2 regions of the Alteromonas sp. CH_MED4-4 genome follow, and region 2 is predicted to be linked to the other one. Evidence: riboswitches for the same ligand, from Rfam matches in the RefSeq annotation. Region 2 holds a riboswitch; the other holds the start of a gene.
The links. A riboswitch is a leader RNA that binds a small molecule or an ion and turns the genes downstream of it on or off. The one in region 2 is predicted to bind thiamine pyrophosphate.
Positions count from the first base shown of each region.

Region 1: it holds a riboswitch for thiamine pyrophosphate, as region 2 does, so the genes downstream of both, thiC (phosphomethylpyrimidine synthase ThiC) here and WA381_RS02770 (TonB-dependent receptor) in region 2, are expected to answer to the same signal.

Region 1 is NZ_JAYMEU010000006.1:45,646-62,102, reverse strand. It holds gene spoT (bifunctional GTP diphosphokinase/guanosine-3',5'-bis pyrophosphate 3'-pyrophosphohydrolase) at 1-1,603, opposite strand, end outside; gene rpoZ (DNA-directed RNA polymerase subunit omega) at 1,746-2,018, opposite strand; gene gmk (guanylate kinase) at 2,188-2,829, opposite strand; gene WA381_RS06070 (alpha/beta hydrolase) at 3,038-3,709, shown strand; gene WA381_RS06065 (GGDEF domain-containing protein) at 3,904-4,965, opposite strand; gene hemC (hydroxymethylbilane synthase) at 5,162-6,100, shown strand; gene WA381_RS06055 (uroporphyrinogen-III synthase) at 6,164-6,895, shown strand; gene WA381_RS06050 (uroporphyrinogen-III C-methyltransferase) at 6,896-8,068, shown strand; gene WA381_RS06045 (heme biosynthesis HemY N-terminal domain-containing protein) at 8,065-9,240, shown strand; TPP riboswitch at 9,352-9,463, shown strand; gene thiC (phosphomethylpyrimidine synthase ThiC) at 9,738-11,648, shown strand; gene thiE (thiamine phosphate synthase) at 11,645-13,246, shown strand; gene WA381_RS06030 (HesA/MoeB/ThiF family protein) at 13,239-14,033, shown strand; gene thiS (sulfur carrier protein ThiS) at 14,030-14,239, shown strand; gene WA381_RS06020 (thiazole synthase) at 14,241-15,011, shown strand; gene thiH (2-iminoacetate synthase ThiH) at 15,008-16,141, shown strand; gene WA381_RS06010 (threonine/serine ThrE exporter family protein) at 16,371-16,457, shown strand, end outside.
Region 2 is NZ_JAYMEU010000002.1:269,131-285,587, forward strand. It holds gene WA381_RS02710 (hypothetical protein) at 1-160, shown strand, start outside; gene WA381_RS02715 (aspartyl/asparaginyl beta-hydroxylase domain-containing protein) at 162-1,175, shown strand; gene WA381_RS02720 (putative 2OG-Fe(II) oxygenase) at 1,183-2,973, shown strand; gene WA381_RS02725 (2OG-Fe(II) oxygenase) at 2,980-3,537, opposite strand; gene WA381_RS02730 (DUF3450 domain-containing protein) at 3,998-4,759, shown strand; gene WA381_RS02735 (MotA/TolQ/ExbB proton channel family protein) at 4,766-6,124, shown strand; gene WA381_RS02740 (MotA/TolQ/ExbB proton channel family protein) at 6,126-6,650, shown strand; gene WA381_RS02745 (ExbD/TolR family protein) at 6,662-7,060, shown strand; gene WA381_RS02750 (energy transducer TonB) at 7,062-7,667, shown strand; gene WA381_RS02755 (tetratricopeptide repeat protein) at 7,670-8,935, shown strand; gene WA381_RS02760 (GNAT family N-acetyltransferase) at 9,165-11,426, opposite strand; gene WA381_RS02765 (acyl-CoA thioesterase) at 11,486-11,911, shown strand; TPP riboswitch at 12,042-12,145, shown strand; gene WA381_RS02770 (TonB-dependent receptor) at 12,201-14,291, shown strand; gene WA381_RS02775 (hypothetical protein) at 14,309-14,572, shown strand; gene pnuC (nicotinamide riboside transporter PnuC) at 14,572-15,216, shown strand; gene WA381_RS02785 (phosphotransferase) at 15,173-16,024, shown strand; tRNA gene WA381_RS02790 (tRNA-Trp) at 16,236-16,312, shown strand.

The DNA.
Region 1 (16,457 bases), on a different contig from region 2:
TTGCGCTTAGCTCGTTACCAAGCCCGATATCTACTAGCAAATCGTCAAAATTAGCATGCTTAGTTTCGGCCACCACACGTTCGATATCTTCGTTTGGAATATCGTCTAGTTTAACGCTGCCTAACGCATGACGAAGTAGACGGTTACCCATGTTCACCGCTTCTTGAGAATGCTGTTTACGCAGATACTGGCGAATACGGGTACGCGCACGAGCGCTCACCACAAAGTTTAGCCAGTTCGCATTTGGCTTCGCTTTCGGCGAGGTAATAATTTCCACGGTTTGACCGTTTTCAAGCGGCTTACTTAAGCTGAAGTTTCTGCGCTCTACGCGCACACCTACACAGGTATTACCTACATCAGAGTGTACGGCGTAGGCAAAGTCGACAGCGGTCGCACCAGTCGGTAATTCAATAATTCGCCCGTCTGGAGTAAATACGTAAATTTCATCAGGGAACAGATCGGTTTTTACCGATTCGATGAATTCAAAGGATGAGCTGGCCGACTGCTGAAGCTCAAGCAGGCTTTGCATCCACTTGCGCGCTCGAAGCTGTGCAGTGGTGCCATTATCGCCAGGTTCTTTGTAAAGCCAGTGCGCCGCTACCCCTTTATCTGCCATTTGGTCCATTTCCTGGGTTCGAATTTGAATTTCCACAGGAATGCCGTGCGGGCCAATTAATGACGTATGCAACGACTGATAGCCGTTGGTTCGAGGGATAGCGATATAATCTTTAAAACGGTTTTCAATAGGCTTGTACAGCCCATGCATAGCACCAAGGGCGCGATAACAGTTATCTACCGATTGAACAACGATGCGAAACGCATAAATATCCATTACCTCATTGAACATCAGTTCTTTGTTTTTCATTTTGCGGTAAATGGAATACAAGTGTTTTTCGCGACCCAGTACATTCGACTCAATTTGATAGGCGTCTAAACGAGTGTTCAGCTCTTCGCGAATGTTTTCGATAATCTCTTTACGATTACCGCGGGCCTGGCGCACAGCAGACTTTAGTGCGCGATGGCGCATTGGATACATGGCCTGAAAGCCTAAATCTTCAAGCTCATTTTTAATATCGTGAATACCCAAGCGGTGGGCAATTGGCGCATAGATTTCTAGCGTTTCTAGCGCAATGCGGCGGCGCTTGTCCGGTCGTAATGACCCGAGTGTGCGCATGTTGTGCGTGCGATCAGCAAGCTTGATAAGAATAACCCTGATGTCTTGCACCATGGCCATCATCATTTTACGGAAGTTCTCCGCCTGCGCTTCCTGTTTAGTGCTAAACGCGAGTTTATCTAGCTTACTTACCCCTTCTACCAGTTCAGCAACGGTATCGCCAAAAGCTTCGGCTAAGTCTTCTTTGCTGTAATGGGTATCTTCAATAACGTCGTGAAGGAGTGCTGCCATGATCGTTTCGTGATCAAGGTGCATGTCAGCCAAAATACCGGCGACGGCAACTGGGTGAGTAATGTACGGATCGCCGCTTGAACGCATTTGTCCGTCATGCGCTTCTTGCGCAAGCACAAAAGATTCTTGTACCAACTGAACGCGGTCGGCTGGTAAGTACTCTAAAACTTTCTGCTTTAAACCTTCAAACAAATACACAGTGAAGCGTGACCCTTATCTAACGTTACAACCCTAAGAATACGTTTAATTGTGCAAGAAGCCAATACGCCAAAAGTAAAGCGCCAGTGCTTTTTTCAAAGCACTGGCGCTAAAATACCGATAAAACCGTTAAAAAGAGGTTTTATTGATCAGATAGGATGTTTGCTACTGATGTAAATTCAGCATGTTCTTGCTGCTCTTGAGCTTGAAGTTCTGCTTGTTCAAGCGTAGCAGCCGTTACCAAACCTTCTTCAATTTCACGAAGTGCTGTAACAGTTGGCTTATCGTTTTGAACGTCAACCATAGGATCTTTGCCTTCAGTGGCAATTTGACGTGCACGGCGTGCAGCAACAAGCACTAGGTCAAAGCGGTTACCAATTTTATCTACGGCATCTTCTACAGTTACGCGAGCCATGTATTTCTCCGAAAATTAGGTTGAGCAAGTTATTCAAAAAACGGCCGCGTAGTATACACAGATACGTGGCGCGATCCTAGCGTTTTGTTTGAATTTGAAGCAGTCAGATCATGCAATTTATGCAGCGATCGTTCGATGCTAAAACAAAACACGTATTGTTAAGTTAAGCTTACGCGCTACCGAGCAGTTCGTCCAATAGCACTTGATGGCGCATTTGTTGTTTTCCCGTGCGAAGTCGCTGTGCTGTAACGATGGCTTCCAAATCGTTTAACGCAGTCGCAAAGTCGTCGTTGATAATTACACTATCAAATTCATTAAAATGAGACATTTCAGCTACAGCTTGCGCCATACGCCCTGCAATGACTTCTTCACTGTCTTGACCGCGATTATTTAAACGCTGCTCTAGCACGTCGAGTGAAGGCGGAAGAATGAAAATACCGCATGTGTCTGGCATAAGCTTTTTGACTTGGCGCGCGCCCTGCCAATCGATATCTAAAAATACGTCAATACCACGGTGCAAAGTTTGTTCAATCGTCACGCGGGATGTGCCGTAATAATTGCCAAATACTTCTGCGTATTCAAAAAACACACCCTGTTCAATCAGCGCTTCAAACTGCTCTCGACTCACAAAATGGTAGTGCACACCGTCGACTTCACCCGGACGAGGTTGACGTGTTGTATGAGATACAGACACCTGCATTGGCGTAGCTGTATTGCTTTCATACTTTTCCATTAGCGCCTTTATAAGGCTTGATTTTCCTGCTCCAGAAGGAGCTGCAAGAATGAATAAGTTGCCGAGTAGTGAAGCCATAGGGTATTAAAATTCTTTCAAAATGTGGTGATTTCAAGTGGCAATGATAGCATATTAAGCGGTTGTGCCGTACCTTTCATTGCATAGTGAAAACTTGGTTCACTCTCATCAAGCTTATGCCGATGGGTTACCACAGCAAAAATTAATGGGGTCAGAGTACTTTTTCTGGCCCTAAATGTACTCTGACCCCAAAACTAGGAAATAAAGCATGACTCAGCAACTTCTGCCGTGCGTAGAGATAAACCCATCCACTACGCCTGATGCCTGCGTTATCTGGCTTCACGGTCTTGGCGATTCAGGCCATGGTTTTGCGCCTATTGTGCCCGAGCTAAAACTGCCCGAATCAATGGCGGTTAAATTTCTCTTTCCTCACGCTCCAGAACGCCCTGTGACTATCAATGGCGGCATGAGAATGCGCGCTTGGTACGATATCAAATCGTTAGATTTTGAAAGCCGTGCGGACTTAGAGGGTGTAAAAGAGTCGGCTGCTCAGGTAGAAGCGCTTATCGAAGCACAAATTGAAAGTGGCATTCCTAGCGAACGTATTGTACTTGCAGGATTTTCTCAAGGCGGTGTTATTGCTCTGCACTTAGCACCTAGATATGCCAATAAATTTGCAGGTGTTATCGCTCTATCTACTTATATGTGCGAGCCATCACTTCTTGGAAGCGAAGCAAAAGACACAAACCGCGAAACGCCAATTATGATGGCACATGGTGAGCAAGACGAAGTGGTGCCGGTATTTATGGGCAATGCTGCGTTCAAAACGCTGAGCGAAAGTGGCTTTAATGCCACGTGGCAGACTTACACCATGCAGCACAATGTTTGTATGCAAGAGCTTAACGACATAAGTGCGTGGCTTCAAAAAGTTCTAGGGTAATGCCTTAAGAGCCTGTTGGCCCTTGCTGCAAATTACGTTCATATAATAAAGATCAACAGCCTCTGGTATTTAAACAAAAGAAAAAGCTGGTGCAGCAACAAAAGCCAGCTTTCTTCTTAGCGTGAGTGGGTACACGTCTGTCGATTAAAAAGTCGCGCCTTCCGTCTCTTCTTTATTTCACGTTTATTCCAAAACTATTCGACGACTCTGTTGCGCCCCGCATTTTTAGCTTTGTAAAGGTTGTCATCGGCCTGCTTCAAACAAGCGTGCAAGTTTGTATCAGTAAGCGCTGTGGCTACACCAAAGCTTGCGGTTATCGAGTGATTAACATCACCTTCTACAAACGGGTTAGCTTCAACCACCTTCCTCATTTTTTCTGCTAATTTTACCGCTTGGCTCAACGTCGCATGAGGGAATAAGACCAAAAACTCTTCACCACCGGTTCTTGCCACCACGTCAGTAGTTCTTACTGCTTCTTTCATTAGGCGAGTGATATGTATAAGCACTTCGTCACCAATATCGTGGCCATAGGTATCGTTGATTGTTTTGAAATGGTCAATATCTACCACCACCGCACTTAAAGGGAAATGAGCACCGGGATCTTGCATTGCGCGTTCAAAAAAAACAGCCTCAAGGAATCGCCGGTTAGGAAGTTTTGTAAGCGGATCGGTATTAGCCTGACGCATGCGCTCTAAATTTTCACGCAGCATTTCTTTTCTGCTTTGATGCCAGAAATTTTCACCTATAAAGGCGACGCAAATAAAACAGAACGTAGCGATTAAGAAGCGGGAAACATGCTCTGCTGGGTACTCAGCCACTATTTTTTCTTGATTGTAGAGCATAAAAATAGCGATACCCATGGTTACTGCTACGTAAACCATGGCGGGCTTGAAACGCACAACAACTATCTGAATAAAAAGCAGGGGAAAAATAAAATAAAGCCCAGTGTTATTGAGCCCGCCGGTATAAACCAAGCCGTTTATGGTAAATGCTACCACTAAGCCTGCTAAATAATAGAAGACATCGACGCGAGGGAACATATGGGATAACGCCACATTGGCGTACACAAAAGCAGCTGACCCCGCCAGCGTTCCAACGAGCAATGGGTTGTTTGTGCCCATGTTGATCCACGCCATAAACGCCATAATGGTGCCACCAACATAAGATATGAAATATAGCGTTAAGCGCCTTCGTTTTGCTTCCGCTTCATCTTGCTGAGCACTTCTAAGTAATTGACGCAACGACGAACTGTCCATAAAAAGACTTATCTCCGCATTTAAAACTAATTGACCATTATTCCTTTCAGCATAGACTGAATGTCTAATAATAACCAAGGAGAAAACTGCGCCTAATTTCAAACATTAATACAGAAAATGCGTATACTACGGGGTATATCGTATGACGTTTTGTGATACATCGTTTTAGTTTCTTTTAATATAGTTTGGAATAGCCATGAGTCACCTCAACACTACCCGCACCGTTCGAATTGCTACTAGAAAAAGTGCTTTAGCGCTTTGGCAAGCAGAGTATGTGAAGGCAAAATTGTTGGAGCATTATCCGTCAATGACCGTTGAGCTTGTGCCTATGAGCACGCAGGGCGACAAAATTTTAGATACACCTCTGGCGAAAATTGGTGGTAAAGGACTTTTCATAAAAGAGCTTGAAATTGCCATGCTTGAAGGCCGTGCCGATATTGCCGTGCACTCTATGAAAGACGTACCGGTTGAATTTCCTGAAGGTTTTGGCCTTCACGCTATTTGTGAGCGAGAAAACCCGTTCGACGCTTTTGTTTCAAATAACCACGACAGTTTAGATGCCCTACCCCAGGGCGCAGTAGTAGGTACGTCTAGCCTTCGCAGACAGTGCCAAATTCGCAAGTATCGCCCTGACCTTATCATCAAGGACCTGCGCGGAAACGTGAATACTCGTCTAGCCAAGCTAGACGCAGATGAGTACGACGCCATTATCTTAGCTTCTGCTGGCCTTATTCGCCTTGAAATGGAATCTCGTATTCGCATGCCGTTACCCGCTGATATTTCACTACCCGCCGTTGGACAAGGTGCCGTAGGTATTGAGTGCCGTAACGACGATGAAGAGCTAATTAAGTTGCTACAGGCGCTGAACCATACGGACACCAATACACGCGTTACTGCGGAACGCGCCATGAACGAGAGATTGGAAGGCGGCTGCCAAGTACCTATTGGTAGCTTTGCCACGCTTGATGGCGATGTGCTGACACTAACCGGCATGGTTGGTAAGCCAGATGGTTCAGAACTGCTCTTTGCTTCTGCTACAGCGTCGCGAGAAAAAGCCGCAGATATTGGTGTTGAAGTAGCGGAATCCCTTCTTGAGCAAGGTGCCGGTGAAATCTTAAAGGCGCTTTATAACTAAGTTATAGTTTGTCGAATGCGTGCAGGTTTACGCAGTAAAATAAAAGGATGAAAATTCGATAGTATGTTGCTGTTTACACGCCCACTGCCAAAGTTAAAAGCAAGTGCTTCTGCCTTTGAAAAAGCCGGAATTGACGCGGTAGGCGTTGCCACGTCTAACATCATTGATATTTCGTCTGAAAGAAAAGCTGCTGCAGAATTTTTAGCGTCAAATGCAGTAAACGCAATTGTTGTTACCAGCGTATATGCTGTAGACACCGTTATTGAAGGCTTACGCGAAACGGCTAACGAATTACCATTGATCATAGCTGTGGGCGATGCCACTGCACGAAAATTACAAGCGGGACTTCAGGCGTTTTCATCGGCGCAGGTTGCTATTCCCGAAGCCCATACATCCGAAGGTATACTGGCAATGCACCAACTTAATGAGGCAAACTGTCAGCATGTCGTTATCATTAAGGGTGAAGGTGGGCGCGACGCCATAGCCACTGGATTAGACGAAAAAGGTATTTTAGTGAATAGCTTTTGCGTTTATAAGAGAGAGCAACTTACAAGCCCAATTTACACAAAACGGTGGAAAATGGGCGAAGTTAGCGGCATTATCGCTACAAGCGAAGCAATGGCACTGCAACTAATTGCGCAATTTGGCCAAGCACTTAAATCTATTAAATGGTTAACAGTGAGCGACCGAATTGCCAAAACCCTTACTAGCCAAGGCATTAAAGAGGTAGCGGTTTGTCAGCGAGCCACCGATCAGGCACTCATCGCCTGGGTAAAGGATAACTGGGAGTATTGAATGGCCAACAACAATGAAAGTAGCCCACAAAAAGAGGAACTCGTGAAAGTGGAAGCTAAAAAAGACGTTATCGAATCTTCTGCCACGCACAGTGAATCAACACCATCGGGTGCTGCTAAAAAGAAATCGTCGGGAAATGGTCTACTGTGGTTTGTTGTAATCATCCTTTTCCTTATTGTGCTTGGTATGGCTGGCGCAGGTTACTGGTATTACATGCAGCAACAGTCGGCAAGCAAGGACTCTGAATCTGCACTTCAAACGACGACCTCTCAGCTAAACACTATTGAGCGTGAGCGCGCTGGTCTTGTTGCCTCTATCGACAAAGTAGCTCGCACCAACCAGACGTTAGAAAGCACGGTAGCCGAGTTAAAAGCGCAAAACGAAAAGCTGACGCTGCAAGCTGAATCGACTCTTGAACAACTAAATAATATGGAAGGTCGCCGCCCGGCAGACTGGCTCATTGCTGAAGCTGATTACTTAGTTCGCATGGCAGGCAGAAAGCTTTGGTTAGAAAACGACGTACGCACAGCAATTTTGCTGCTAGTTAACGCAGATAAACGCTTAAAGTCATTGGCCGACCCATCGGTACTTCCGGTTCGCGCAAACCTTGCAGAAGATATTCAAACCTTACAACAGCTCAACCCTGTATCACAAAGTTCCATCGCTCTCGCGCTTACGGGTATGATTGCTCAAATTGACAAATTGCCACTTGATACCTTCGAAAAACCAGAAGACGCCAATGCAGAAGACACAACCTTATCGGAGTCTGCTGACGACTGGCAAGAGAACCTTGCAAAGGTGTGGCGTTCACTGGTGAACGATTTTCTTACTATAAAAACTATTGAGGGCCCGGTTGAACCGGTGCTTTCACTAGAAGCCCAGTTCCTAGCAAAAGAGCAGCTTCGTCTGCAGCTTATGCACGCGCAAACCGCCGCGCTTCAGGGCGATGCAGGGCTTTACAACCAGTCGCTTCAATACGCTCAAACGTTAATTATTGAAAAGTTCGACACCGAAAAAAGCCAGGTAACGGGTTTTGTAGATGCACTACAAAACCTCATTGCTACCGATGTATCGCGCCCAATACCTACAGAGCTAGCGTCACAAAAACCGCTAGAGCGTTTATTGGATAGCCGCGTTAAGCAGGTGTTCGGACAAGGAGCAAGTGCACTATGAAATGGTTAGCTATTGCCCTTGCGGTATTAGCCGCATTCGTTGTTGCACTAATTGTTGGCCCAATGTTGTTAGGCGATAAGGGCTACGTACTAATATCACTGGGTAACACCGCTGTTGAAATGACGGTGATTAGCTTTTGTATTTTAGTGATAGGTGCCGTCATTGCCTGGTACGTACTATCTCGACTGGTATTGTGGGCGTTAAGCCTGATCACAGGTTCACATAAATGGTTCGGCACCTTAGGTGAGCGCAAACGTAAGCGTGCGTTTTACGACGGCTTACACGCAATGGCTGCAGGTGATTTTGATACGGCTCAAAAGGCGCTAAGCAAAACCACCAACGGCGATTTCGAAGGCGTTAACTATTTGGCGTCAGCGCAAATTGCTTTTGCCAATAACGATTTAGCCAAAGCCCGTTATTTCCTTGTTCAGGCAACTGACTTTCCAAAAGCGAAAGTAGCCGCAACGGTCATGCACGCGCGTATTGATATGGCTGAAGAAAAATACGATGCGGCATTAGAGAAACTTAACGAGCTTGACGAGCAAGAGCGTGAAAACAAGCAAGTTGTGCAGTTAAAAGCGCAAATTCTTGCCAAGCTAGGTAAATGGCAAGTACTTCAAGAGAATTTGTCAGGCTGGCGTAAAGCATTGCCCAAAGCAGACTACACTACATGGAGCCAGCGCATCGCCAAGGGTAAGTTTGCCGAAATTGCCAGCAAACAAGGCGCTGTCGAGCTTAAATCGTATTGGGAAACCCTACCTCGTAAGCTTCGTCACGACGATGCTTACCGCGCGGCCTACATTCAACAGTTGCTTGACCAAGGTATGCATGCCGACGCACAGAATTTGCTAGTTGAATGGCAAAAACGTGGCCCGAATAGCGCCCTGTTTCCGCTGTTCACGCAGCTTAATATTCCTGATGCATCGCCATCACTACGACTGCTTGAAAGCTGGATAAAGCAAGACGAAGAAAACGTGTCGCTATACTCCACGCTAGGCCAAGTTGCATTCAATTCCGGCGATGATGTGTTGGCGGAAAAAGCCCTGCTTAAAGCCACTAAAATGAAGTCGCGCAAAGAAGACTTATTGCTGCTGTCTGCAATTAGCGAACGCAAGCACGACACAGCCACTGCACTTCAGCTTTACAAGGAAGGTCAGCAGCTAGCAAGCTAGATGAATATTCATTTAGCTTTCTGGTAGTACTTGTATTACCCGTAAAATTGAAGATATAGTAAAAAGGAATTCTCAATTCGGGTTGTTTCAACCACAACCCGAATTGACTTAAACAACTTGTCGGAGTGCTTCACTGTTAATCCAGTAAGCTGAGACCGCGAAAGTGGGATCCGTAGAACCTGATCAGGCTAATACCTGCGAAGGGAACAAGAAAATACAATGTGCACAATGTTAAATCGTGATTTAGCGTTGTGAAGCGAAGTTGTTTTGCTGTTGATGATACAAACACACCCATTACGGTGCTGCTCGTCACTCAAGGTAAACTGTTTAAGTTTATCGCCAAGTCATCATCAACGGTGTAAAGGGCTGCAATCACCAGAACCTTTACCAACAATCTCGCTAAAGTAACGGGATTATCCCCTTCTACACTTACACTTTGTATTCTCCTTCACTCCTGACAAGCATTTTTAGAACCTAAATTTACAAGGTAAAATGCTATGTCGAACAGACGCGAACAGCGCCAACAAGCACAACAATTCATTAATGAACTTGCGGGCGAAGCTTACCCAAATTCAACACGCCACTACGAGTGTGGCAGCCGTGACGATATTCGTGTGGCCATGCGCCTTATTCACCAACACGACAGTTTAGTGGGTGGAACAGAAGACAACCCTATTTTAGAACCAAATCCGCCAATTCCTGTTTACGACACTTCAGGCCCCTACGGCGACCCACAAGAAAACATAGATGTGCACAAAGGCCTAGCTCCGCTTCGCCAAAAGTGGATTGAAGAGCGTAGCGATACCCTTGAATTAGAGGGCGTTTCGTCAAGCTTTGCAAAAGAGCGTGAAAACGACATATTTACCGAAGACTTCCGCTTTATTCGCAGCCGCAAACCACTAAAAGCAAAAGCAGGCAAAAACGTTACCCAGCTTCACTACGCAAGGCAGGGCATCATTACCCCTGAAATGGAATACATTGCCATTCGCGAGAATATGGGGCGCCAAGCCATTAAAGATGCCGAACTGACGCAGCAGCACAAAGGCGAACACTTTGGTGCGAATTTACCCGATACCATCACGCCTGAATTTGTACGCCAGGAAGTGGCCGCAGGCCGCGCCATTATTCCATGCAACATCAATCACCCCGAGTTAGAACCAATGATTATAGGGCGTAACTTTCTAGTAAAGATTAACGCAAACATTGGTAATTCAGCAGTAACCTCGTCTATTGAAGAAGAGGTAGAAAAGCTGGTGTGGTCAACGCGCTGGGGCGCCGATACCATCATGGATTTATCTACCGGCAGAAACATTCACGAAACCCGAGAGTGGCTGCTGCGAAACAGTCCAGTTCCTCTTGGCACCGTCCCCATTTATCAAGCGCTAGAAAAAGTAAACGGTGTAGCCGAAGATCTAACGTGGGACATGTTTAAAGACACCCTAATTGAGCAAGCCGAACAAGGCGTAGACTACTTCACCATTCACGCTGGCGTGCTGCTTGAGTACGTACACCTTACCGCAAAGCGGGTAACCGGCATTGTATCGCGCGGCGGTTCGATAATGGCAAAGTGGTGCTTAAGCCACCACCAACAAAGCTTTCTGTATGAGCACTTTCACGATATTTGCGAAATTTGCGCTAAGTACGATGTTGCGCTGTCGCTAGGTGATGGCCTGCGCCCTGGTAGCGTAGCTGACGCTAACGACGACGCGCAATTCTCTGAATTACGTACCCTTGGAGAGCTGACGAAAATTGCATGGGAGTACGATGTTCAGGTAATGATTGAAGGCCCGGGACATGTGCCAATGCATATGATTAAAGCGAACATGGAAGAGCAGCTTAAGCACTGCCACGAAGCACCGTTTTATACCCTTGGCCCCCTCACCACCGATATCGCTCCTGGCTATGATCACTTCACTTCAGGTATAGGTGCCGCCATGATTGGTTGGTATGGCTGCGCAATGCTGTGCTATGTAACACCTAAAGAGCATTTAGGCCTACCTAACAAAGAAGACGTTAAACAGGGGCTGATCACCTACAAAATTGCAGCCCACGCTGCCGACTTGGCAAAAGGCCACCCAGGTGCACAAATTCGCGACAACGCCATGTCGAAAGCTCGCTTTGAATTCAGATGGGAAGACCAGTTCAATTTAGCTCTCGACCCTCATACCGCGCGCGCTTATCACGATGAAACCTTGCCGCAGGCGTCTGGCAAAGTTGCGCATTTCTGCTCTATGTGCGGCCCTAAATTTTGCAGTATGAAAATTTCTCAGGAAGTGCGCGATGTGGCTAAACAAGCAGAGCAGCAAAAGTTTGAGAAAGAAAAAGGTATGAAAGAGATGGCCCAGGCATTCAACCAGTCTGGCGCAGAGCTTTATCACACTGCAGATAGCAAGGTAGAGCTACCATGATGGCGAAAGCGTCCATAAGCCCTGCATCCAACAACCTCACCACTGCACTTCCTGTGGTGTGGTGTGTGGGAGGTGTTGACTGTAGCGGTGGTGCGGGCGTTACCCGCGACGCCATTACATTGGCCGATCTGAACATCCATGCTTGTGTGCTCACTACACAGCTTACCGTGCAGTCCAACTCAATCATGCTTAGTAAGGAAAGCATGTGCGCGTCGGCATTGAATCAACAGTGGCAGGTGCTGTTTGAAGATACCCCACCACGCGCTATTAAAATTGGCGCTATTGCTAATGATGAGCAAGCGCTGTTGTTGTGTGCACGTATTCAAAAAACATCTAACCCTCGCCCCTTCGTTGTATGGGACCCTGTGCTGTCTACCTCGTCAGGTGGCGTGCTGAGTGAGTTAAGCGAAAGCGTAGTTGACGAACTGTTGAATACGGTAGATATCGTTACGCCAAATATCGATGAGCTTGCGTGGCTCACCCATTTGCCTGTTGTCGATGAAGCGAGCTTGCTAACTGCAATCAATCGGCTAAGGGGTAAAGGCGCAAAGAGCGTTTACGTTAAGGGCGGTCACGCCCACTGGCAAAAAAACGTGAGCGATATTTTTGTTTGCGCCTCTCACACTCTTCGTTTTAGCCAGCCGAAATACGCTAACGGCAACCTTCGCGGCACAGGCTGCATGTTAGCCAGCGCATTAGCGGCATTCATTGTGCACGACTACTGCATTGAAGACGCACTTACTCTTGCTAATGCTTACGTCAGCGAAGTTCGCAACCATACACTACCAAAGCAATGCGCAGCGGCTAACGCAAACGCCATAAGTAACGAATTAACCGCCTACTTTGCACGAACCAACGGCTTTCCCGCAAAACCAGAGAGCTTTCCGCTGGTGACCTTTCAGCAACGTGGCGCCACTGCTAATGAAAAAGAGCGGGATAAGGATACCCTTCTTGAAGCCTCGTCTTGTAAAGAAGCTCATTTTCCTGCACTTACTCATACTCATTTAGGCATCTACCCTGTAGTGGATAGTGTGCAATGGATAGCCCGCCTCTGGCCAACGGGCGTAAAAATCATGCAGCTGCGGGTTAAGCAAGGCTCCCAAGAAGACATTCGTCAGCAAATAAAAGAGGCAATAGAATTGGTGAAACACACCGACTGCCAATTATTCATTAATGACTATTGGGAGCTGGCCATAGAACTCGGGGCTTACGGTGTGCACTTGGGGCAAGAGGATATCGACACCGCAGACCTAAACGCCATCCGCAGTGCGGGTTTACGGCTTGGAATATCGACGCACGGCTTCGCTGAAATTCAACGTGTTCGCGCTTTAAACCCGACTTACATTGCCCTTGGTCATATCTTCCCCACCAATACCAAAGACATGCCTTCGAAGCCCCAAGGTGTAGCACGTTTAGAAAAGTATGTGCAGCTTTGCGATGGCATTCCCACCGTTGCTATTGGTGGTATTAACTTATCGCGCATAGGCGATGTAGCTAAAACCGGCGTTAACGGCATTGCTGTGGTAAGTGCAATCACTCAGGCAGCACACCCGCTAAAAGCCTACCAAGCATTGGTTCAGGAGGCTGGGTTTGCTTAGTCATTCAGCTACTCATTCACTTAGTCACTCAGTGGGCCAGCAGTTAGCGCATCAGGATATACGTCGCTACAGCAGACAACTTTTACTCGATTGCATCGATCACGACGGACAGCTTAATTTGGCGAGTGCACACGCTGTTATCGTTGGCTTAGGTGGATTGGGCAGCTTAACCGCGCGCTATTTAGCAGGCGCAGGCGTGGGCAACATTACACTTATAGATGGTGACACCGTCGACATTAGTAATTTGCAGCGCCAGATAAGCTACAACGAAATGCACCTAGGCGAGCTTAAAGCCAAGTCGCTTTACAATGAGTTGCGTAAAGTGAACTCGCATTTAAACATACAGTTTAAAAGCTTATTTGCTGATAGTAACAACTTACCAACCTTGATTGCATCAGCCACCTGCGTACTGGATTGTACCGACAACCTGACGGTACGAAGACAGATAAACCTGGCGTCATTTCGCGCCTCTATTCCGCTTTTTATTGCCGCAGCCAGTGGGCTTACCTGGCAAGCGCTGAACTTGCCTCAAAACTCAGCCACCTGCGGTTGCTACGAGTGTTTAGTGAATAATGTTGCCGTACGCGAAGATTGCGTTAGCAAAGGTGTACTGGGCCCCGTAGTAGGCATGGCAGCATGCCACCAAGCTACCCAAGCCTTGTTATTTCTGGCAAGAGGCTTCGATGCCGATATTAAATGGGGCCACTACGTAAACGCCCATGCAGGCCAAGGCACGCTGCAAAGTTTCAAGCTTTCCCCCTCTTCTTCTTGTGAGGTATGCCAATGACCCAAATTAACATTAACGTGAACAATCAACCAATGAGCGTGATTTCTCCTATATCACTTAGTGAATTAATTGCCCTTAAACAATTGAAAGACGAAGGCACTGCCGTTGCCAAGAATGCCGCCATTATCAGCAAGCAAGAATGGCCGACGACGTATTTAAGTAACAACGATACCGTGGATATATTTACCCTAGTGGCAGGAGGCTAAAATGCTAACACTCGCAAATCACACCTTCCCTTCCCGCCTGTTAACTGGCACTGGCAAATTTAGTAACCCAGACACCATGAAAAGCGCGGTACAGGCAGCCAAGAGCAGCATGGTGACCTTGGCAATGAAGCGTGTCGCCAGCCATAGCTCACAAGATGAAACGCTTTCGGCATTAAAAGCATTGGGCGTTACGCTTTTGCCGAATACGTCGGGAGCTAAGAACGCTAAAGAAGCCATATTCGCCGCTGAACTTGCTTATGAAGCATTAGGTAGCCCTTGGGTGAAGCTGGAAATTCATCCAGACCAACGCTACTTGTTGCCCGACCCCATCGAAACCCTGCTTGCCGCAGAGGCACTGGTTAAAAAAGGGTTTCACGTTTTGCCTTACTGCGGAGCAGACCCCGTTTTATGTAAACGCTTAGAAGAGGTAGGCTGCGCTGCCGTTATGCCATTGGGCGCGCCTATTGGCAGTAATCAGGGTTTACAAACCAAACCCTTTTTGCAAATTATTGTTGAGCAAGCGTCGATACCCGTCATTGTAGATGCAGGCATTGGTAAGCCAAGCGAAGCTATGGCGGCCATGGAACTGGGAGTAGACGCGGTACTGGTAAATACGGCCATCGCCACGGCTAAGGACCCAGTTGCTATGGCAGCAGCTTTCGCAAGCGCCGTAGAAACGGGGCGAAAAGCCTTTGAAGCTGGACTTGGTGCTACCAGCAGTTTTGCCCAAGCCTCTAGCCCGCTTACCGCCTTTTTGGAGCCGGCGGTATGAAGGTAGCGCAGGCATTAATGCAGCAAGACTTGTCGCATGTGGCTATGTCGATAAACAGCAAAACAGCAGGCGACGTAGAACGAGCGCTAGGTAAAGATACACTTTCTTTAGACGACTTCATGGCACTGATCTCTCCCGCTGGCGCTAAGTACTTAGAAGCCATGGCCTATCGCGCTAAAGCAATGACTCGCCATCGCTTTGGCAATACCATGCAGCTGTTTGTGCCTTTGTATTTGTCAAACTTGTGTGCCAACGAATGTACCTATTGCGGCTTTACCATGAGCAACAAAATAAAGCGCAAAACCCTGTCTATAAGCGAAGTATTGACCGAAATTGAAGCCATCAAAGATTTAGGCTTTTCACAGGTATTGCTGGTTACTGGCGAACATGAAACCAAAGTGGGGATGGAATATTTTGAGCAAACACTAAGCGCCATTCGCGAAAAGGTGAGCTACCTTATGATGGAGGTACAACCTTTAAAGCGTGAGCAATATGAAACCTTGAAGCACCTGGGCTTAGACGCAGTGTTAGTGTATCAAGAAACCTACTCACCGCAGCACTACACTAATTACCACACTCGAGGTAAAAAACAGGACTTTTTATGGCGCTTAGAAGCCTCCGATCGCATAGGAAAAGCCGGCATTGATAAAATAGGCATTGGCGCACTACTGGGTTTAGGCGACTGGCGGGTTGATAGCGCCATGACCGCCCTTCACGGCAAGTTAATACAGCAACACTACTGGCAAAGCCGTGTATCCATTGCTTTTCCGCGCCTTCGTAGCTGTGAAGGTAACAGCACCGGGGGCAATGCCCACACCAACAGTAAACTCCCTAACGAGCGAGATCTGCTGCAGCTAATATGCGCCCACCGCATTTTTAACCCGCAAGCAGAACTCTCGCTGTCTACCCGAGAGTCGGCGGTATTTCGGGATGGCGTAATGCCGCTTGGCATAACGTCTATGAGTGCAGCCTCGCAAACACAGCCTGGCGGTTACAGCGCCCCATCGAAAGCGTTAAATCAATTCGATATTGACGACAACCGATCTGTATCAGATGTCGTGAGCGCACTTTCAATGAAAGGATTGGAGCCCGTATGGAAAGACTGGATGCCGTTTACAGAACGTGTTTAAGCGCAAAAATACCTGTATTTTTCGTTTGGAGACTCGCGCTAAAAGAGCGCACTTTTAATGGATTAATCGATTAGTTTTTGTAAGGGAAAATAAGAGAAAATTTGTTTTGCTTTCGTGCAAAACCCTCCGTACAATCCGCCCAAATTTTAGCCAGACACTTTACCTATGCGTCTGGCTTTTTTGTCTCATTTATCTCATATTAGATTTATCAAAACTAAAGGGCAGTGCGTTGGATACCGTTGAATTTATTCAAATTCGTAGATTTATAGTGAAGCTAGGCAAAATGCTGCACAAGTACGGTACCCCTGCGTTCCGT
Region 2 (16,457 bases):
AGACGACGGTATGGTGTGTAAAATGGAAAAGAAAGTCGGTTCAAATATGATGCGCCGAGTTTGCTATACAGCAGAAGAAAGGGAAATGATGGAAGAGGCCGCACGCGAAAGCTGGACTCGTATGCAAAGAGGGACTGAAACTTCAGGCTCAGGCTTGTAAAGTGAACGAAGGCTACTATAAAGTAGCCTTCTCGTTTCTAACGCTACTTATTAAAATGACAAAGCAAATTGAACAAGCCCTTAAACAACAGAATTTTGATCTCGCTACAGCGCTTTATTTAGAGTGGTACGAAGCTTCTCCCCTCGACTTCAATATCGAAGGTAGCCAGCCTTCACGTGTTAAAGCTACACATATTGCTAACGCCGCAAATCTAGCGCGAAGAGCAGGTTTCAACGAACTGCAGTTTGTTAAAGATATATCTCCGCGATTAGGTGAAATGGTCAAAGTTTTGTTTGGTCTTGCACAACCTTCTTTTTCAAACCCGCTTCAACGACCTAATTTCATTTATATTCCTGAGCTTACCAGTAAACCGTTTTACGATATTCAGGAATGTGAAGGATTAAAGAGTTGGATACAGAGATTGCAGCCTTTTAAAGATGAGTTGTTGGATATAGGCAAAGTATCAAAAAGCAAATATGTTGAAGAGTTTGAAAATCTACCGAATTTGGAAGAGTGGAACAAGCTAAGAGATGAATGGCTCTCTACTCATCTAATAAAAGGTGGGGAACACAGTGAAGTGTTTAAATCGTTAAGTGAACCGCTCCGTGAAGTATTGGAAAGGGCACCATTGGCGCATTGTCCACCTCATGCACCTGAAATGTTTGTTTCTGTGCTAGAGCCTGGGGCATACATCCCTCCGCATTACGGAATTTCAAATTGTAAGCTTACCGGGCATATACCTTTAAAAGTCACAAAACATGCATCGCTGAAAGCGGGAGGCGAAATATTCAAGTGGGAAAATGAACAATCCGCGATGATCTTCGATGATAGCTTTCTACATTCCGCAAAAAATGAGAGCGATGAAGTAAGAATTGTGCTTATTTTTGATATATGGCATCCAGACTTATCTTCGTTAGAAAAGGAAGGATTGGCAAAGTTTATGACAAAATTCGCTGTCTGGAACAATGGGGTAGGTAAGTTAGCTAACTTAGATGCACAGTTACGAAGAAAATAATAATAGTATGAATATAGTACGACAGCTCGTTTCAGCTTATAACCAGAAGCAATATCAGCAGATTATCCAATTTATTGAGAAGCAGTTATTTCTGTTGCAAAAAGACCCAGTATTTATTCAACTATTCTGTGGCTCGCTTCGCCAAGTTCAGCGAGTGAAAGAAGCTGAGAAATATTTAGTAAAAGGGCTGAAGAAATTCAAAAATCACCCCGAATTATCAAATGCTTTAGGTAATTTATACCTATCCACTCGGCGAATTGACTTGGCAGTATCGACCTTTCAAAAGGCGAGTGAATTAGCGCCTAATAATGTTGATTTACACTATAATTTGGCACGTGCACTAATTGAAAAAAATGCGTTAAAGCAAGCGCGTATAGCAGCAGAAAAAGTTCTAGCGTTAGTGCCGAATCACGTGCAAACGAAGCTAATTTGGGCAGACATTTTTTCGAAGCAATCAGACGTTAATGAAGCCATAATGGTTTTAAAAGATGTCTTAGCAATTAGTCCAGAAAATATTGTTGCTTTGAACAATATCGCCAATTTGTATCGCAAAACTGAAGACTACGAACAAGCATTAAAGTATTTTGAATTAGCACTTTCTAAAACTAATGCTAACCCTAACCCTACTATTTTGAGAAATTATGCAGCAGTACTCGCGCTATCAAATCAAAGAGAGCGCGCGAAAATGGTGTATCTCAAAGCATTGAATGTTGCACCATCTGATTGGGAGCTTCAGGAAGAGCTGGCCAAGTTTCTATGGGAAGAGGGAGTTGATGCGCCATTTGTTCACATTGAGTCATATATCAAACGACAACCTAAAGATGATAGCTTTAGGTTTCGTTTTATTCAGTTGCTAATACAAGCCGACGAATATCATGCGGCAAAAGAGCAATTAGACTTACTTACTACAGAAGCGATTAAGACTCACGAAATTGCGCCATTGAGGGCCAGAGTGCTCAGAGAACTAGGTGAGTATGAGGCTTCTATTGTTGAAATAGAAAATGCCAAAATACAGTCAAATAAAGTGGCGCTATTAAGTGAGAAGGGCTATTCGCTGCTTTGTTTGGGGCGCGCAAAAGAAGCACTCAACTGCTTCAACCAATTGATAAAAATAGAACCACTAAACCAAGGTTGGTGGACAATGTTATCTACATGTTGGTCTATGGCCGAACAAGAAAACCGTTATAAATGGTTGTGCGACTATGACAAGCTTGTTTACGTTAACGCTATTAAATCTAGTCCAGTTGATACTGCTAATTTCAATGAAAAACTAAAAACTGCCCTTGTAGAAAAACATCAGAATCAACGGCATCCTATTGGACAATCATTGAAGAATGGGACGCAAACATATGAAGATTTATTCGTCACATCCTTACCTATCATTAAAGAATTGTCGGAAAACATTTTAGCGCAGGCAAAACTATTTACCGCGCAACAGTGTTCAGACAAAACCCATCCGTTTTTATCACGGTTAAACGATAAGCTTAAATATATCGGTTCTTGGTCAGTAAGGTTAAGAAATGGAGGCTTTCATAAGTCTCACTACCATCCAGAAGGATGGTTAAGCGGCGTTTACTATGTGGATGTGCCTAAAGCCGTTGATACAGATGGGCAAGGCTGGTTGATGTTTGGTAGGGCTGATATTGCGAATCAACGATTTGAAGGGGATTATGCAGTCAAACCCGAAGGGGGGACGGTCGTTCTGTTTCCATCATACATGTGGCACGGTACTAACGCTTTTACCACTGATGAACACAGATTAACCGTTGCCTTCGATATTATTCCAAACGAAATCTAAACGTAGTTACACTTTTTCTAGCTTAAACGCCAGGGTGTAACGGGGCGTGTAACAAATTCTATTGGGCGGTCTACCGACGTGTTTGATCGCACCATGGAAAATTGCAACACGAGCAGGTTTTGGTGTGCACGCGAATAAGCAATCGTCGTTGTTGTCATAGAACAACGTTTCTCCTCCCCACTCAATGTCCCATTCAGGTGCAATATAAACCAAAACAGTGAACTCATTCGCATCAGGTGCACAATCTGTGTGCGTAAAAAGCATATCTCCATACGATGCGTGATTCACATATCCTCTATAAGCACTAAAATCTTGTTTTGTAATACCGCGAATGGCCTCAATCGCTCTGTGGTATACGGGAAGGGTTCTAATTTGCTCAGATGTTAGATTCACTGCCCAATGCCGATATTCTTGTGTATCAGGTCTAGCAATTTCGTCTCGCTTGAACGCGCTTACTTGTAAACCTTTGAATAAGCTTTCCGCTTCTGCCTGAGTACAAAGGTCGTCGAAGATCCACAGGGGTTTGTTCTCAATCGTAATGTGGTGAGTTGGCGTGAATGTCATTGCATACTCGTCTGTATTTTGGATTTTTCATGAAGTTTATATGATTAGTCCTTCTTTTAATAGCAAGTAACATCTAGGTTAAAAATCATATCTAATTTCTGCGAGTAGCCAGAAATGCGCGCTGATAAATTGTTAAATAAACTTGGTAATTGATTGTTAGTTAATCGATTAAGGTGTCAGTGATGCTCTATTCTTGTCTGATGTCATTATTTTGGAATGAAATCTGCACTGCTAATGAACACAAATTAGGCAGACGGAATGAAATCTACTAGGTGTAAACAGTGTGTTACTTGACTAAACGTAACATTCCATGTGAGTATAATACGTTCGTAGTACTGACAATTGACGTCGGCGCTACATTCCTGAAACAAAATTGTGAAAGTTTTATACGCCCCTTGCCCGAATATTTTCCTATCGGCGAGGATTCAAATAAGAAATTTGGTTGGGAACTATGTCCAAAATGAGCAAGAGAACTCTTATTGCTTCTACTGTTATGGGTGCATTCGCACTAACAGGTAGCGCAGTCTCTGCAGATACGCTTGAAGATCTTCATAAAGAAGAAGCGAAAATCCACGCGGCTGCAGCGAAATCTCAAGAAAAAATCAATACGTTGTTTGAACAGTCTCAAGAACTACTTGTTGAGTATCGTCAAACAGTAGATGAGACAGAAAACCTTAAAATCTACAACGATTACATCGCAAGCCTAGTTGCAGACCAGCAACGCGGTATCGATTCATTACAACGTCAGATCGACAGCATCGAACAAACTAAGCAGGGCATCGTTCCTCTTATGTTCCGCATGATCGACAGCCTAGAGCAGTTCATCAAGCTAGACCGTCCAATTCACTTAGACGAGCGTCTACAGCGTGTTGAGCGTCTTCGCGACCTTATGGCTAACTCTAACGTAACTGTTTCAGAACAGTTCCGTCAGGTACTAGAAGCTTACCTAGTTGAAGTTGAATACGGTACTAAGATCAACTCTTACCAAGGTACTATCGACGACGCAGGCACAGAAGTTACTGTTGACTTCTTTAACCTAGGTCGTACGGCGCTAGTTGCACTTTCTCTAGACCAAACTCACGCATGGGTATGGAACAACGAAAGCCGCGCATGGGAAAAACTGGGTGACGAGTATCTGTCTTCAGTTGTTGACGCAGTTAAAATGGCTAACAACGTCATTCCTGCGGATCTGATTAAACTACCAATTAGCGCAGCGGAGTAATTGTTAATGAAACCAGTATTCAAATCTCTTTTAGCCGCTGCGACAGTTGCAGTTGCAGCAACCGGAGCGCAGGCTCAGGAAGCAAAGAGCCTGAAAGATCTTCTAGACCAGGTTCAACAGAACCGCGTTTCTGAAGCTCGCCTAGATAAGCAACGCGAAGCTGAGTTCCAATCAGCACGTGCTGACAAGCAAGCACTTCTTCGCAAAGCACAAGCAGATCTTAAAGCTGAACAAGCTCGTGGTGACCGTCTACAGAAGCAATTCTCAGACAACGAAGTTACATTAAACGAGAAAGCTGCTGAGCTAGACCAAGCTACAGGTACACTTGGTGAAATGTTCGGTGTGGTACGTCAAGCATCTTCTGAAGCTTACGGCCGTATCTCTACATCAATCGTAAGTGCACAATTCCCTGGCCGTGGTCAGTTCCTTGCTGAAATGTCAGAAGACTCTAAAGGTCTTCCAAACATTAAAGAACTTGAAGACCTATGGTTTGCTCTTCAGAAAGAAATGACTGAAGGCGGTGAAGTAGTTAAGTTCACTACTGAAGTTGTTAACCTTGACGGCGGTTCTTCACAGCAAGAAGTTGTTCGTGTTGGTACTTTCAACCTTGTTGGTGAAGCTGGTTACCTAGCGTATGACGCTGAAGCTGAAGTTGTTCAGCCTCTTGGTCGTCAACCAGATGGTCACTTTGTAGCTTCTGCTGACGAACTAATCGGCGCTACTTCTGGTTTTGTTCCTTTCTTTGCTGACCCTTCTCAAGGTGCAATCCTTGGTCTATTGAAGCAAAAAGCGACAATGTCTGAGCGTTATCATGCTGGTGGTCCAGTTGGTTACACAATCACAATTATGCTTGCGATTGGCCTACTAATTGGTATCTACAAAATGATCACACTAACGATCACTGGTGGAAAAATGCGTTCACAGCTTAAGAACGTAAACAATCCTTCAGAAGGTAACCCACTAGGTCGTATCCTTAAAGTTTACCAAGAGAACAAGACTGCTGATGCAGAAAACCTTGAGCTTAAACTTGATGAAGCGATTCTTCGCGAGCTTCCAAAAATTGAAAGCGGCATTAACGTTATCAAGATCTTCGCAGCGATTGCTCCTCTACTAGGTCTACTAGGTACAGTACTAGGTATGATCGAGACATTCCAAACCATCACACTATTCGGTACAGGTGACCCACGTATGATGGCAGGAAGTATCTCTATGGCTCTTGTAACTACTGCTCAAGGTATTATCGCGGCTCTGCCTCTAATCCTTACTCACAGCATCGTAGCTTCTCGTAGCAAGTCAATCATCCACATTCTTGATGAGCAAACTGCGGGTATCGTAGCTGCTCACTCAGAGTCGGAGAAAGCGTAATATGAATTACCTGATTGGATTATTCGAATCGGTCAGGGACTTTATCGCTACCGGCGGTGACGTACTATACTTCGTTGCTGCCGCGCTCTTTCTCATGTGGGTTTTAATGATTGAGCGTTACTGGTATTTAACCTCGGTCTTCCCAAAGGTGAAGAAAAACATCATCGCGAATTGGGATGCCCGAGCAGATACCACATCATGGTATGCGCATAGAATCCGTGACGCGTGGATTTCTCAAGCGTCAGACGACCTTAACGCTAGAATGCTGATTATCAGAACCATTATTGCAATGTGTCCACTAATCGGTCTACTTGGAACAGTAACCGGTATGATCAGTGTTTTCGAGACAATGGCAACACAGGGCACCAGCAACGCTCGTCTAATGGCAGCTGGTATCTCTATGGCAACGATCCCGACAATGGCGGGAATGGTAGCCGCGCTATCTGGACTGTTCATCAGTTCACGTCTTGAAGCGAAAGTGAAGCTGGCAAGAGAAGGGCTAGTTGATAGCCTGCCACATCATTAGAGAGAGAGATTATGGCTCGAAAAGTCAGAACCGAGGAAGAAGATGCACAGATCGACATGACGCCCATGTTGGATATCGTGTTTATCATGCTGATCTTCTTTATCGTTACCACTGTTTTCGTTAAAGAAGCAGGGATCGAAGTCAACAAGCCAGATGCGAGCCAGGCGATTCTTCACAAAAATGCAAACATTTTCATCGCCGTAACTGAAGACGGAAATGTATGGCTAGATAAGCGTGAAGTTGCGCCGGACAGCGTAAGAGCGAATATTGAAAGACTGCTTACCGAGCAGCCTACTGACTACGTAATCATTCAAGCTGACGTAAAAGCGAAGCATGGTTTAGTAGTTGAGATTATGGATCAGGTTAAAGCCGCTGGCGTTAACCGAGTCTCGGTAGCGGCAAGGGGATAAGATGTTACGTATAATTGTATCTATACTTTTAGGTGCTGGTGTTGCATTTGCCCTTTTCGTTCTAATGGCCAAGTTGATTGAAAATTCATCTAGACCAGCAGACGAAGTACCGCCTGCACCGGTTATCGATATTGTAATGCAGGAACCAGACGACCAGACGCAAACGCGTACTCGTGTTCCACCACCACCGCCACCTCCACAGCCTCCTAAAATGGAGCAAGTAGAGCCGGAAACAGCGGAACCTGATGCAGATGGCTTTAGCTTAGCTATTCCAGCTATCGACACAGGTGGTGTTGGTGTAAACATCGGTGGTGTTGGTGCAATGCAGCGTGATGGTGAAGCAACACCTATCGTTCGTATCGACCCGAAATATCCACCTGATGCAGCCCGTGACGGCCGTGAAGGTTGGGTAAGACTGTCTTTCACTATCAACGAAGTTGGTGGTGTTGAAGATATCGAAGTTATCGAAGCTGAACCTAAGCGCGTATTCGACCGTGAAGCACGTCGTGCTCTACGTAAGTGGAAATACAAGCCTAAGATCGTTGATGGCAAGCCAGTTAAACAACCTGGCATGTTCGTACAGCTAGACTTTAAACTGGAGCAATGATCATGATGAAACGTACATTCAAAATGTCAGCCGTTGCTTTAGTGCTAGGCGCAGGTGCGGTGCTTTCAGCACCCGCTGCCCTAGCGCAGTCAGCACCTGTTGTTTGTCCTGGATATGAGAAAGGAAAAACAACGCTTGTAGGTGAGCGTACCGGTAAAAAAGTTCAGAAAGCTTTTGAGTTCTACAATGAAGACCAAGTTAATGAAGCACTAAACGTACTTTACGAAATCGACGCATCTGACGATTTCGATAGAGCTTACGTAAAGCGTTTTATTGGTAACTTACTTGCTGCGCAAGAAGGTCAAGGTGGTAAAGCTTTAGGGTATTTGGTTGAATCAGTTGAACCAAAAGTTCTAAACGACCTTGAACACTCTCAAACACTTAAATTACTAGGTGATTTGAGCATGCAGGAAGAGAAGTACACTGATGCCATTAAATGGTATAACAAGTGGATGGACTTCACGTGTAAAGAAGACGCAGACGTATATACGCGTTTGGCACAGGCTTACTTTGAATCTAAGCAACTAGCGAAGATGGTTGAGCCAGCAGACAAAGCGATTGGTTTGTATGAAGAGCCAAACAAAAACCCGTATGTATTAAAGCTAACTTCTTACTACGAGCGTAAGATGTACCCTGAAACGGTTGCTGTGGCGGAAGATCTTGTTAGAACTTTCCCTCAGGAAAAAACTTGGTGGTCACGTCTTGGCTTTTTCTACATCTTAGTTGAAGACTATAAGAAAGGTCTTTCAACGCTAGAACTTGCTTATATGCAAGGCTATCTAGAGAAAGAGTCAGAAATAAAGACGCTTGCTCAGCTTTATCAAAGTAACGGTATGCCTTATAAGGCTGCTAAGCTTCTTGAAAAGCACATGAAAGAAGGCTTGTTGAAGAACGATGCTGATATGATTGCAAACATTGCTAATGCATATCACCAGGCTAAAAACTTTAAAACAGCGGCAAACTTGTATGCACAAGCTGCGGCTAAGAGTTCAGACCCTGAGCATTATCGTAAACAAGGTACGCTTTTACTTGTAGCAGAAGACTATAAAGGCGCTATCAAAGCACTAGAGAATGCTCTAGAGCGTGGCGCTGAAAACCCTGAGAAGATTCACTTCACGTTAATGGAAGCGAACTTCTACGCAGGTAACTTCAAGTCTGCTTACAAGCACGTACAAGAAGCTAAGAAAGATCGCTCTCTACGCCGCAACGCTGCAGCGTGGGAACCTTATATCAAGGAAAAAGCGAAGAACCGCGGTATTAGTATCTAATATGTGGTTTTAGCAAAAAAGCCTCCCTTTGGGAGGCTTTTTTTTGCCCTTAATTTAGTAAGTGAGCTTTTCTCGAATAGGATTATATTTATAGGGCTTTAACACCAATCCGCATAAATCATTAGCCTCTCAGCGGTATTTAAAATGTTCGTAATAGCGGCTTGTTAACGCAGGTATAGTGGCTCTACGCTAAGCTGATTATTTGTACTTTCAGGCTACAGACTTTCTATTATTTGAAAGCAGGCAGAATTGCTTCTCTTATAACAATAGTGACTTCTTTTAACCCACTTGCTTTTAGGTTTTCTTCGTTGAATGTAGAAACAAGTTGTTTCGCATTCATATCTGAATGTGTAAGTACTTTTCTGAGAAAGCGCTTCGTGTTAATGATTTCAACAAGACGCCATAGCGTATACAGTATTGTGTTATTTGGCTTGTTCAGTTGAGTATTTGCGCTTGGTGTAGGGTGAGTCTCTGCATAACGCGCAATTTTATGTAATATCGGCCAAACATCATCTAAAGTGCGTGTGCCTTGGGTAAAATGTACTAACTTTTCTACATAGATTGTCAGTATGCTAATGGGCACGTTGTCTAACTGGTTATCGAATTGAAAGCTCTCTTTTAGTGCTACCAATTCAGAAAGCAGTTTTGTTGCTCTGTTGGAATGAGGATATAACGCTAGTGCACTGGTTTCGCCACTGGCTTTATTAGGCTTTCGCCCATAGTCTACAATCTCAAATCCATTTCTTGTCCAAAAGCTGTCTAACTTTTGTGTCATTCCATAAGAAGTACAGATAGCGTCAATACTTTGCTTTTTGGCTTCATTACTAACTCTTTGTAGCAAGTAACTGCCCATACCCTTACTCTGCGCCACCGTATCGACGGCAATACGATTAATACGCCAATATCTAAACGTTGCTGTTTTTGCATCAGCAGACAACAGAGCAAGTCTTTGCGCACCTAAATGCCCTTTAGGACGACGTTGTCCAGACGCAATCCCCAATGCGGTATCGTTCAGGTAGTCGCTACCTTCAGCGTTTATGATTGCAGCACCTATCACGTTGTCGTTGAATTTAAGTATGGCAACAAGTACATCCGGGCTATCCATCAAGCGCATAAAATCATCGGGCGTAGTTTGATAGTGGGCTAATGAAAGTAGCGACATTATTTGCTGAAGCGCCTCTTCGGAAATGCTTTTAAACGAACTTATGGAAAAATCGTAATCTATCTGTGGGTTAATACTGTTTTTGAAATTAATCTTGCCAATATTGCGCGCCGCATCTCTGTTCTCAAATAAACAAGTCGTATTGAAAAAAGCTTCAATGGGATCATGTTCGAACCATCGTAACGGCCTTGATAGTCTTAAATGAATAGCAGAAGGCGGTAAACTAGGGATGAGTTTGTGAATAAAGCCACTGCCTGAGCCTTCATAACCCAAAAGCGTAGTACTAAGCACCCACTGCTTGTGGTTTGCTATAATCCGGTATACATCCGGGAGGGGGATTGAAGCCGCTTCATCAACAATTACAACGTCATACTTTTCATCTTCTGTGGAATATAACAAGGTACTGTCAGGGGGCACCCATTTTACACTGCCTAATGTCGTTGTCTTATTCTTATCACCAAGGCTTAGTTGTGTTCGAATGTTAGCGGTGGATGGTTGTTGTGTTCTGACACCGGCTATTTCTTGCTGTTGAATACGTGAAAGTACGTTCTTCACATTATCGAAGCGTTCACTGGTTAATAGTACATTTTTACCCTGTCTGATTAGGCTTTCAATGAATATACCTAATAATGATGACTTGCCTCTGCCTCTTGGGGCAGTAATTAGCGCGTTTAGTTTATTAAGTGAGTGTGCTTGATATAAACGACTGTATGTCTGCTCTTGCTCTTCTGATTTAAATAGTGAGCCTCTATAGACGTTTGATGTTAAGCCTTCGCTAATACGGTACATAGCCGTATCTGGAAGCGTGGTTTTTTCTTCAGTGTGAAATGCCACGTAGTCGTTGTTACGCAGGTGCTTTATAAAGCGTTCGAGGTATCGACTTTGTGTAAGCGTAAACCCCTTCGACAGGAACGAGACCGAAATATTGTTGACCCATTCACTCAATGCAGGGCAAATAAGTATTAAACAACCACTGCGTTTAACGATCCCCGCCACTGCCATCACGTCGCCAGGTTTGAATGAGTCGCGACAGTCTAATGTGGCAATGTCACATTCGCTCCCCAGTACTTGTTTGCGGTTCTTTCCCTTAAGTGTATCGCCAGCAAAATTCACAACGCTTATAGATGAAACTTCATCTACAAAGGCTTGAACGCTACGTATGGCAGCTTCACAAAAATCATCATTGCCAGATATTACAAGCATTCTCCGGTGAAGCGGGCAAGTCACGTTTGATAAGTGTGAAGCGTGAGAGCTTTTTTTGCAGCCATTTTCGCCGCTATTTTCAAAGTAGGGGGCTAATAGCCATTCGCGTAATTGAGTTAGCGCCATGAATCAGTTTTTTCGGTATAATCTAACGCTATAGTAGCGATTTATTATGAGGAATTCGAATGCGCTTTCTTTCTCGGCGTCTAGTTATGCCAAACGACCTTAATTACGCCAATTCTTTGTTCGGTGGCCGCGCGTTAGAATGGATAGACGAAGAAGCTGCAATTTGGGCTATTTGTCAGCTAGAAACTAATTGCTTGGTAACTAAGCATATTGGTGAAATTAGTTTCGAATCACCGGCTATGCAGGGTGATATCGTAGAGTTTGGTCTAGAAACTAAAGCTGTAGGCCGTACGTCTATTACCGTAAGCTGCTTGGTACGCAACAAAGCAACCAAGAAAACCATCTGTTTTGCAGACGATATCGTTTTCGTAAAGGTTGACCCTGATACGCGTCAACCAACCGCACACGGCAAAACGTTGGAAGGTTTAAAAGCACAAACTGACGATGAAGTACGTCGCCTAAATATGAATATTGACGCTGAATAGCCCTAAGCTTTCAACGCCTTATATCATATATAAAACCTTACGTTAGCTTAACGTCTTATCTGCTTGACGGCGTGTATCGAACTGGTAGACTCCGTCGCAGAAGTTGAGTTTGCTAGTTTTAGCAGCGCAACACTATACCAAGGGGTGTCCGTTTTCGGTCTGAGATCCACATTCGTGGGAACCCTTAAACCTGATCCGGATAATACCGGCGTAGGGATGGTTCACAATATAGCCTTATCACCTGCCGTTAGACCCGGATCTTTTTTCTTAAATAAGAATAAGAGATCCCATGTATAAAACACTTTTCACACTTTCACTGCTTGCTAGTTCCGTTGCGGCCTATGCGCAACAAACCAATGTAAGTAACACTTCAGATAGCACGCCATCAGATATTGAGCGCGTCATCGTATCTGGTGATTTTCGTCAAACTACACTCGACCAGTTAAGTGCTAGCGCGACCATTTTAGATCAAGAGCGTCTTCGCAGTAGACAGCCGAGCCATATCGACAGTGTGCTAAACAGTATTCCAAACGTAAACTTTGCAGCTGGTGCGTCTCGCGGCCGCTTCGTGCAAATTCGCGGTATTGGAGAGCGTAGTCAGTTCGCCGAGCCTATCAATCCTTCTGTAAGCTTTATCGTCGATGAATTTGATTTTTCAGGCCTTGCTGCGGCAGGTCTTATTTTTGATACTAAACAACTAGAGGTATATCGCGGACCTCAGGCTACCTTATACGGCACAGGTGCATTGGCCGGAGCGGTTAAACTCTCCAGTAATGACGTGGGTAGCGACGCCCCAGACTACGTTGAAGCCCGCATTGGGAACAAAGAGAGTTACCGTATTGAAGGCGCCACTGGTGATGATATCAACACGGATTGGGGCTATCGTGTTGCGCTGGTTCATAATCGCAGTGATGGCTTTGTAGAAAATACGTTCTTGAATAGAAGCGATACCGCGAATATCGATGAAACCGCACTGCGCTTTGCCGTTGAAGGCAGCGTAGATGAGCGAACCACACTTGCACTTACTTATCGCTGGTACGATATCGATAACGGTTACGATGCATTCTCGCTAGACAATGACAACAAAACGCTGTCTGATGAACCAGGATTTGACGAACACCAAACCCACGCTGTTAGCGCGCGCTCTACAACCAATACAGCAGCGGGCGACTTTATTCTAATTGCCACCCATGCTTCTCACAATATTGCTTATGGCTACGATGAAGACTGGACATTCACAGGGTTTCACCCGTGGGGTTACACGTCTTTTGACGCCTATTATCGCGATGTAGAAACACAGACCGGCGAGATGCGTTTCGTGTCGTCTGACAGTGCCGCACTTTTTGATGGTATGACTGACTGGACAATAGGCGTGTTTTATAAAAGCACGGAAGAAAAGCTGCTACGTCAATACACTTATTTGGATAGTGACTTTGCCAGTGAATACACGCCTACGACGACCGCTATCTATGCTCAGACTGAAAGTCGTTTGAACGAAAATTTAGTACTGGTAGCAGGGTTAAGAGTAGAAAACTACGATTTTGATTACGCTGATAACAACCAACTTACTCGCGCGTTCGACACCACCATGGTAGGCGGGAAAGTCGCGCTTCAGTATACGCAGGGCAATCACTTCTATTACGGCAGTATTTCACGCGGATATAAAGGTGCAGGCTTTAACCCCGACAGCCGCGTGAATGACAATCAGCGATTCTTCGACGAAGAATATAACTGGAACTACGAAATAGGTGTAAAGGGCCCATTACTTACGCCTGACCTAATTGCTCGTGCTGCAATTTTCTATATGGATAGAAAAGATACTCAGGTGAGCGATTTTGACGTTATCACTCGTGATGACGGTACGGCAGGGTTCGTAGACATTATTGATAATGCTGATTTAGGAACAAACAAAGGAGCCGAGCTGGAGCTTAGCTGGATTGCTAGTGATGCATGGCAGCTAGATGCAAGTGTTGGATATCTAAGCGCTACCTTTGAAGGGTATACGCTTGCAGACGGTACTGAAGTGTCTGAGCAAAGGCAGGCTCAATCACCTAAGTGGACCGCAAACCTGTATAGTGAGTACGCACTTACAGATAACATGCTCTGGCGTGTAGATGTAGATTACAAAAGCGAATACCGTTTTTCTGACGGCCATGATGTAACCTCGCCAAGTACTACGCTGGTTAATTCGGAGATTGTGGTGTTACACGGTGATTGGCAGACATCACTGTGGGTACAAAATGCCTTTGATCGTGAGTACTACACCCGTGGATTCGGTGGTTTCAGCAACGACCCTCGCGATGAGTATGCCTTCGATGAGCCATATTACCAAATAGGTAACGGTCGTCAGTTTGGCGTTACTGTTAAGTACGCGTTTTAAAATAAAAGGAAACAGACATGCAAGTTATGGTTGAACTGTCGTTGTACCCATTGGTTAACGAATACATTCCACCTATTCAAGATTTCATTGATAGGTTAAATAGCTATAGTGATATTGCAGTTTCAACAAGCTCAACCAGCACGCAGGTTACAGGTGACTATGGCGTGGTTATGAAAGTACTTGGCGAAGAAATGCAAAGGACCCATGAAGAAGTGGGGCAGGCTATTTTCGTTGCTAAGTTTTTAAACTTTGATGCCATGCAATCTAGAAAATCATCTTAATGGCTAACTTTTTTTCTGAGTTTACCTCACAAATTGCCGCTACTTCGCTTTTAGAGTGGGTAGCGGTTGTCCTCGCTATTGCCTATGTGCTGTTAGCCGCAAAACAGAACAGCTGGTGTTGGCTGTGCGCTTTTGTGAGTACCGCAATTTACACCTGGCTATTTTGGCAGGTGACTTTGCCATTTCAGTCTGCGCTTAACTTCTTTTATATGATAATGGCGGGATACGGTTATTATCAGTGGTCGAAAGGGGCGGAAGATGGCGATGTTAAGCCAGTGCTTCATTGGCCGTTCTGGGCTCATTTGCTCATTGTGCCGAGTATGTTATTGCTCGCTTGGGTTCTGTCTGAGGTGGCAGGCTCACAGTTCAATAGTGAGTACCTACTATTAGATGCGAGCATTAATTTATTGAGTGTAGTCACAACATTTATGGTGGCGCATAAAATCCTGCAAAACTGGGTTTATTGGTTTTTCATCAATTTAGCGTCCGCATACTTATACCTGCAAGTGGGTTATGCATTATCTGCTTGCCTGTTCTTAGGCTACGTTGGTTTTGCGGTATTTGGGTATTACCAGTGGCTAGTACAATATAAAAAACAAGGTGAACAGGTTGGATATCATCGCCACGCTGCAAAAGGCGCTTAATCTTAGTGACAGTGCGAAAATTTTGTCACACCCTGCTGGAGCGGTAAATCACGTTTACCGCGTTCAAGAGCTCGCAGATAGTCAGTTACCCTTGATTGCAAATAACCTTCAAAGTAGTGGGCAACCAAAATCGGATCATAACCCTGTCGACTTAGCGGTGAAATGGATGGGCGATGATGACTTTAGTGGGGTTAATCGTGCGCACCAATTTGCTTTGCAGCAACAGCTTTATAGGTTGGGAGTAGCGCCGCAACCTATATGGTTAAGCGATGATGAAACCATCTGGGTTGAGCAGTGGCTAGAGCACAGTGAAAGTGCGACGCTTTCAATGCTTGAGCTGGCCAACACCCTCGCTCGTATTCATTCTTTGCCCATTACCGCTAGGCCATTAGATTTAGCATCAAGATGGCAGCATTATATTAATGTTGCACAGCTCGATATGAGCGGTGAGCTTTATCTAAAAGCCCAATCATTGCGGAAACAAGTAATAAAAAGTGAACAAGACGATGACGACTATGTGTTATGTCATAATGACTTGCTAACTAATCACTTATTACTGAGCGCAGATAACTCACTCAAGATTATTGATTGGGAATATGCCGCCATGGGAAACCGCTACTTCGATTTAGCAAGTTGCTGCCTTATCAATAAACTTGAAATCAATGAAAGTAGAGAGCTCGTTAAGCATTACGCCAAGCTAATGAATATCGATGAGCACGACGCGATAGCGAAATTTGATCTGCACACCGAGATTGTCGCTATCACTAATGACCTGTGGTTTGCTGCGCTTAACGCCAATAAGGTCTAATTGGCATAAACTGCTCCGCATTTAAAAGTGACGCTGCATAGAAGTCGGTTTAAAAGCGAGCAATAAGACAAAACACAGGTGATGGATAAAGCCTATTTGGTGTTATTCGATTGAAAAAACAGCGCATTGCGTGTTAATTAAGCATGCAGTGCATGGTAGTGATAAAAAGGCTTTACCTTTTTAATGTCATCCGTATAATGCACAGCGCGCTAGGGGTGTAGTTCGAATTGGTAGAACAGCGGTCTCCAAAACCGATGGTTGGGGGTTCGAGTCCCTCCACCCCTGCCACTTTCTCTTCTTGTGAACGTTTACGTTCAAATCCCAAATCGTTTCTTTGTTAAATTCTTCTTAAATTCTATTGGTTTCTGTTGCTAGTGCTTAATTTGCTGCAGCTGTTTCATTTCTTATACCAAGGGCCAGGCATTATAAATTC